Regions from separate parts of the Streptomyces sp. NPDC050161 genome, predicted to be linked through region 1. Evidence: riboswitches for the same ligand, from Rfam matches in the RefSeq annotation. Region 1 holds a riboswitch; the other holds the start of a gene.
The links. A riboswitch is a leader RNA that binds a small molecule or an ion and turns the genes downstream of it on or off. The one in region 1 is predicted to bind glycine.

Region 1 (3,401 bases):
GCGGCTGGACGTTGGCGGCTTCGGCGCCGAAGAGGTCCTTGATCCGGTCGATGGCGATCTGCTCGACGACGTCGACGTGCTCGCAGCCACCGTAGTAGCGGCGGCCGGGGTAGCCCTCGGCGTACTTGTTGGTCAGGACGGAGCCCTGGGCCTCCATGACGGCGACCGGAGCGAAGTTCTCCGAGGCGATCATTTCGAGGGTGGACTGCTGGCGGTGCAGCTCGGCGTCGACGGCGGCGGCGACGTCGGGGTCGAGGTCATGGAGGGAGCTGTTGAGAAGCGACATGAGTCTTTCCTGGGGAGTCAGGGGGCGCGAAGCGCTTCCGGGACGGGCGGGGGCCGAGCGGCGTACTCAGCCGGCGGTGAAGGCGGTGTACTCGTCCGCGGAGAGCAGGTCACCCGGCTCGGCGGTGATCTTCACCTTGAACAGCCAGCCGCCCTCGAACGGGGCGGAGTTCACCAGCGAGGGGTCCTCGGCAACGACCTCGTTGACCTCGGTGATCTCGCCGTCGACCGGCGCGTAGAGATCGCTGACCGACTTGGTCGACTCCAGCTCACCGCAGCTTTCGCCCGCCGTGACCGTGGCACCGACCTCGGGAAGCTGCACGAAGACGACATCGCCGAGCGCGTTCGCCGCGTGCTCCGTGATGCCGACCGTCGAGACGCCGTCCTCGGCGACCGACAGCCACTCGTGCTCCTTGCTGTAGCGCAGCTGCTGGGGGTTGCTCATGGGTCGATTCTCCTGTACGCGAAGGTGTGAAGGTGAAAGGGGTCTTGCACAGTGAGACACACGGGGTGCGGCGGCGCCCCGGCGCCGGGGTGTGCCAAGGGGGACGGGCTACTTCTGCCGCTTGTAGAAGGGCAGCGCGACGACCTCGTACGGCTCGTGGCTGCCGCGGATGTCCACCTTGACGCCGTCGGTGCCGGGCTCGGCGTGCGCGGCGTCGACATAGGCGATGGCCAGCGGCTTGCCGAGGGTGGGTGACGGCGCTCCGGAGGTGACCTCGCCGATGACCGTGCCCGCCGCGTCGACCACGGGGTAGCCGGCCCGCGGGACGCGGCGGCCCTGCGCGATCAGGCCCACGAGCCTGCGGGGCGGCGCGGACTCGGCGCGCGCGGCGGCCTCCTCCAGCGCGGCGCGGCCCACGAAGTCACCGCCGTTGGAGGTCTTCTCGAACTTCACGACCCGGCCGAGGCCCGCGTCGAACGGCGTGGTGGCGGAGGTCAGCTCGTGCCCGTACAGCGGCATGCCGGCCTCAAGGCGCAGGGTGTCGCGGCAGGAGAGACCGCACGGCACCAGGCCCGCGTCCTTGCCCGCCGCGGTCAGCGCCTCCCACAGGGTGACCGCGTCCGCGGGCCGGACGAACAGCTCGAAGCCGTCCTCACCGGTGTAGCCGGTACGGGCGATCAGCGCCGGGACGCCGGCGACCGTGCCGGGCAGGCCCGCGTAGTACTTCAGCCCGTCCAGGTCGGCGTCGGTGACGGCCTTGAGGATGCCGGGGGACTCCGGGCCCTGCACCGCGAGCAGCGCGTACGCGTCCCGGTCGTCGCGGATCGCGGCGTCGAAACCGCCCGCGCGCGCGGTCAGCGCGTCCAGCACGACCTGCGCGTTGGAGGCGTTGGCGACGACCATGAACTCCTGCTCGCCGGTCCGGTAGACGATCAGGTCGTCGAGGATCCCGCCGCCGGCCTCGCAGATCATGGTGTAGCGGGCCCGGCCGGGCTTGACCCCGCCGATGTTGCCGACCAGGGCGTAGTCCAGCAGGTCGGCGGCCTGCGGTCCGGTGATGGTGATCTCGCCCATGTGGGAGAGGTCGAAGAGGCCGGCGCGGGTGCGGACGGCGACGTGCTCGTCGCGCTCACTGCCGTAGCGCAGTGGCATGTCCCAGCCGGCGAAGTCGGTCATGGTCGCGCCGAGCGCGCGATGGGTGGCATCCAGCGCCGTGCGGCGGGGGGCTTCTGTCATGGTTCCGGGCTCCCAGGCAGGTTGACAGGACATGTCTCCCCATCTGTCATCGGAACCTGAGAGGTTCACCGGAATCCCGCGAACGGGCCGGTTTGCACCTTGGGTGGAGCCGCCCCGTCAGCCGGGCAGTGGCTCGCTTTTCAGATCTGCCTCGCCCGCGCGGTATCGGGGCCTGAGAGATTCAAGGGAGGACTTGCTCCTTCGGCGCCCCGGCGCGCAGCCGGGGACTCTCCCGCGCGGATTCAAGCGGCCGGTATGCAGTTGACGGTGCACGAGTGAACACAGATGTGCACGTGGCGCCGACATCATTGCACGGGATCGCCGGACGCAGGAGTCCCGGTCGCCGCCCCTCGGCAGCCGGAAGGGCCAGCCGACCGCCTTGATGGACATTACCTTTTCTTGACACTCTGCGGGCAGGTACGGGCCAGGCCCGAACCACCGGACCGGGAGGGGCGATCACGGTGCACAGCGAAGCCGCATACGCGACGACGGCGGGGGTCGCGCTGCCACGCCCGCCACGCGCCCCGCAGGCCGTACCGCAGCCCCTGGCACGGGAGGGGTACGGGCACGTCATGGACCTGCGGGCGCTGCCCGCCGCCCGCCGCACGACGGGGCTGCGCTGCGCCCCCGGCGCCCTCGTCGTGGTCTCGGGACTGCCGGGCAGCGGCAAGAGCACGCTGATGGACCGCCTCGTCCCGGCGCTGGACGGCCGCGGCGCCCCGGTGCACCGCATCGACTCGCAGGACGCCCGCGCACGCTGGGAGCGCGGCAGGCTGCGCCGGTGGCCGTACCCGCTCTACCGCCCGCTGGTCAGGGCCGCCCACTACGCCGGGCTGCGCCGCGCGCTGCGCTCCGGCGGCAGCGTGGTGGTGCACGACTGCGGGACGCTCGCGTGGGTGCGCCGCTGGGTCGCGCGGGCGGCCCGCCGGGACGGCCGGGCCCTGCACCTGGTGCTGCTCGACGTGCCGGCCGAGGTGGCGCTGCACGGCCAGGCGTCGCGTGGCCGCGGGGTGTCCTGGTACGCCTTCGCCCGGCACCGCAGGGCCGTCGGCCGGCTGCTCGGCGGCGCGGAGCGGGGACGGCTGCCGCGGGGGTTCGGCTCGGCCGTCCTGCTGGACCGGGCAGCCGCCGACGCGCTGCGCACCGTCAGGTTCGGCTGAAGCGGACCGCGCGGGCGGGCAACGCGAGCCCCGTCCTCCTCATCTAGGCTTTTCAGCCGGACAGTGCGGTTGCGAGCAGGCGGATGGACATGAACTTTTCTGAGCAGGGGATACCTCAGCTGGCATGGCCGGCCAACGAGTTGGAAGAGGTGCTCGCGGCCTCGGTCGGGCATCCCGGGGCGGGGGGCCGCATCGTGGAGGTGCTGGGCCGCAGCCGGCTGTGGATCCCGCTGCCGAACGGCGGCGGGCCGGACAGCGCGGGCCTCGGCGCGGGC
Region 2 (3,401 bases), on a different contig from region 1:
GAGCCGAGCGGGATCATGCCGCGGTCCAGCGCGTAGTCCTTGTCCGAGAGGCGGCGCAGGTAGCGCAGCATCGCGGTCTCGGAACGGTGCTGGTGGAAGACCGGGTGGCCGAGGTACCCGCTGGTCCGCCGTAGCTCTTCGGGCAGCGCGTCGGCCGAAGCCGCGTCCAGCCGCTCGACATCGCCCTCGACGCCGAAGGCACCCCAGACACCGGCCAGCTGCGCACGGCCGGTGGTCTCGTCACAGGCGATACCGACGAGGTCGGCGTCGACCAGGCGGAGGTTGACACCGGCCTCGCGGGCCGCGGCCACGACCTCGGCGGCCCGGCCGGGAACCCGCGCGGTGAGGGTGTCGAAGTACGCGTCGTGCACGAGCTGCACGCCGCCGGCCTTCAGACCGTCGGCGAGGATCGTGGCGTAACGGTGGGTGCGCCGTGCGATGTCCGCCAGCCCGTCAGGCCCGTGGTAGACGGCGTACATGCCCGCCATGACGGCCAGCAGCACCTGCGCGGTGCAGATGTTGCTGGTGGCCTTCTCGCGGCGGATGTGCTGCTCGCGGGTCTGCAGCGCCAGGCGGTAGCCCTTGTTGCCCTCGGCGTCGACGGACACTCCCACCAGCCGCCCCGGCAGGCTGCGGGCGAACTTCTCCCGTACGGCCATGAACCCGGCGTGCGGCCCGCCGAAGCCCATCGGGACGCCGAAACGCTGGGTGGTGCCGACCGCGATGTCCGCGCCGAGCTCACCGGGCGAGGTGAGCAGCGTCAGGGCCAGCAGGTCGGCGGCGACGGTGACGACCGCGCCCAGCTCCTGCGCCTGCGCGATGACGGCACGCGGGTCACGGACCGCGCCGGATGCACCCGGGTACTGGAGCAGCAGGCCGAAGACGCCACGCTCGGCGATCTCGGCGGGGATCCCCTCGCTCAGGTCGGCGACGACGACCTCGACGCCGGTCGGCTCGGCGCGGGTCCGGATGACGGCGATGGTCTGCGGCAGACAGTCCGCGTCGACCAGGAAGACGCCCTGCTTGACCTTGCCGACGCGGCGGGACAGCGCCATGGCCTCGGCCGCTGCGGTCCCCTCGTCCAGGAGGGAGGCTCCGGAGGTCGGCAGCCCGGTCAGGTCGGCGACCATGGTCTGGAAGTTGAGCAGCGCCTCCAGGCGGCCCTGCGAGATCTCCGGCTGGTAGGGCGTGTACGCCGTGTACCAGGCGGGGTTCTCCATCACGTTGCGCAGGATCACCGGCGGGGTGAACGTGCCGTAGTAGCCGAGGCCGATCATCGGGGAGAGAATCTTGTTGCGGTCGGCGAGACCGCGCAGTTCCGCCAGGACCTCCGCCTCGGAGCGGCCCTGCGGCAGGTCCAGCGCCTCCGCGCTCTTGATCACGTCGGGCACGGCGGCTGCGGTCAGCTCGTCCAGCGAGCCGAAACCGACCTGCGCGAGCATCTTGGCCTGCGACGCGTGGTCGGGGCCGATGTGCCGCTGTTCGAAGGGCGTACCGCGCTCCAGCTCGGTCAAGGAGATGCGTGTGGTGGTCATCTGCGGGGGCCTCCTGGTCTCAGCGACCTACGAGGGGCACCACGGCACTGGTGCCCGGACGGCCTCCCCCTCTGTCATCTCAACCTGAGAGCTTCACCGGCCCACGCCCGCAGACCGGCTTTCACCGTCGGTGAGGAGGGGTTCCGCGCTGCATCGCCCGTGGCCCGCCCTGCTTTCCAGAGTGACCTCGTCCATGCGGTACGTGTGCCTGAGAGATTCCGGGGAGGATTTGCTCCTTCGGCGCCCCCGCCGCGAACGGCAAAGGACTCTCCCGCATGGGGTCTGCGGCCATTTGCCAGCCTACCAGCGCGTCATCCGAGAGATCCTTCGAGTGGCCGAGGCATGAAATGTGCCGTTTGGTAGTTGTCACAAGGCAGTTGCGACCAGTTGGAGGGGCCGTGCAAACCGATATCGATCCCCGGAGCCTGATCGGCCGCAAGGCATTCGACCGCCACGGAGCCAAAATCGGCACCGTGGACGAGGTGTATCTCGACGACGCCACCGGAGAGCCGGAATGGGCCGCGGTACGCACGGGTCTCTTCAGCCGCGACGCCTTCGTCCCCCTGGAACCCAGCAAGGTGGTCGACGAGGGACTGCACATCCCGTACGACCGCAAGCTGATCAAGGACGCCCCCGACTTCGGCGTCGGCCGGCACCTCTCCCCCGAACAGGAACTCCAGCTCTACCACCACTACCGGCTGGATATCTCCTCCCCTCCGGCCTCCGCACCCGCCGACCAGGGCTTCGGACGGGTGGCCGGAACGGACGACTGAGACGCGGGCCCGCCGCCCGCCGCCGGGCGCACCACGGGCCCCACCACGGCGCCCGGCGGCGGCTGCGCGGCCGGATCCCCACCCACCAGCGGCAACGGCTCCCCGGGCCGCAGCGCCTGATCGTCGACGGCGAACGTCCGCACCCTCCCGGGCGCCGACCAGGGCTGCTCGAACCGTACGGTCACCCGCCCCACACCGCTGCCCTGCACCCACCCCGCGCCGAACTCCTCGTGAACCACATCGAGCCCGGGGTGCCAGACCCGTGGCCGCGCCTCCTCCGCCGGCTCCGGCTCACCCTGCCCCGCCACCTCCACCGCAGGCGCCGCCTGGGCCGCCTGGGCCGCCAGAGCCGCCTCGACGGCCTCCCGCTCCGTCGCCGCCTGGGCGAACAGGTCCTCCTGCGTGAAGTCGGCCAGGCCGCTCACCCCCACACCGAGCAGCCGCACCCCGCCCGTGGTGTCGACGGTCTCCAACAGCCGGGTGGCGGCCTCGCGGATCACCGACGGATCGTCCGTCGGCCCGCGCAGCGTCTCCGACCGGGTCAGCGTCGAGAAGTCGTAGTTCCGCACCTTGATCACCACCGTGCGCCCGGAACGGCCGGCCGCCCGCAGCCGCTGCACACAACGGTCGGCCAGCCGCAGCAGCTCCGACCGCACCCGCGTCCGGTCGGTCAGGTCAACGTCGAAGGTGTCCTCCACCGACACCGACTTCGCGTCGCGCTCGGCCACCACCGGGCGGTCGTCCCGGCCCAGCGCCATGGCGTACAGCCCCGCGCCGTGCGCCCGCCCCAGAAGCCGCACCAGCTCCGCCTCACCCGCCTCCGCGGTCTCGGCCACCGTCGCGATCCCGGCCCTGCGCAGCGCCTCGGCAGTCGCCGGACCGACCCCGGGCAGCGTACGCACCGGCATCGGCCCCAGCAGTTCCCGCTCGGTGCCCGGCTCGATCACCACCAGGCCGTCCGGTTTGGCCGCCTCCGACGCGATCTTGGCCAGCATCTTGGCGCCTGCCAGCCCCACCGAACCGGTCAGGCCCGTGACGGCCCTGATGTCCCGCCGCAGCTGCTCCCCCACCGCACGGACGGCCGCCGTCTCGG

Region 2: another riboswitch for glycine. It lies ahead of gcvP (aminomethyl-transferring glycine dehydrogenase); the one in region 1 lies ahead of gcvT (glycine cleavage system aminomethyltransferase GcvT).

The regions. Positions count from the first base shown of each region.
Region 1 is NZ_JBITJM010000001.1:531,597-534,997, forward strand. It holds gene glyA (serine hydroxymethyltransferase) at 1-286, opposite strand, end outside; gene gcvH (glycine cleavage system protein GcvH) at 353-730, opposite strand; gene gcvT (glycine cleavage system aminomethyltransferase GcvT) at 839-1,966, opposite strand; glycine riboswitch at 2,117-2,211, opposite strand; gene ACIBK8_RS02355 (AAA family ATPase) at 2,422-3,126, shown strand; gene ACIBK8_RS02360 (enhanced serine sensitivity protein SseB) at 3,216-3,401, shown strand, end outside.
Region 2 is NZ_JBITJM010000046.1:5,927-9,327, forward strand. It holds gene gcvP (aminomethyl-transferring glycine dehydrogenase) at 1-1,535, opposite strand, end outside; glycine riboswitch at 1,722-1,819, opposite strand; gene ACIBK8_RS35390 (PRC-barrel domain-containing protein) at 1,934-2,308, shown strand; gene ACIBK8_RS35395 (DNA polymerase IV) at 2,227-3,401, opposite strand, start outside.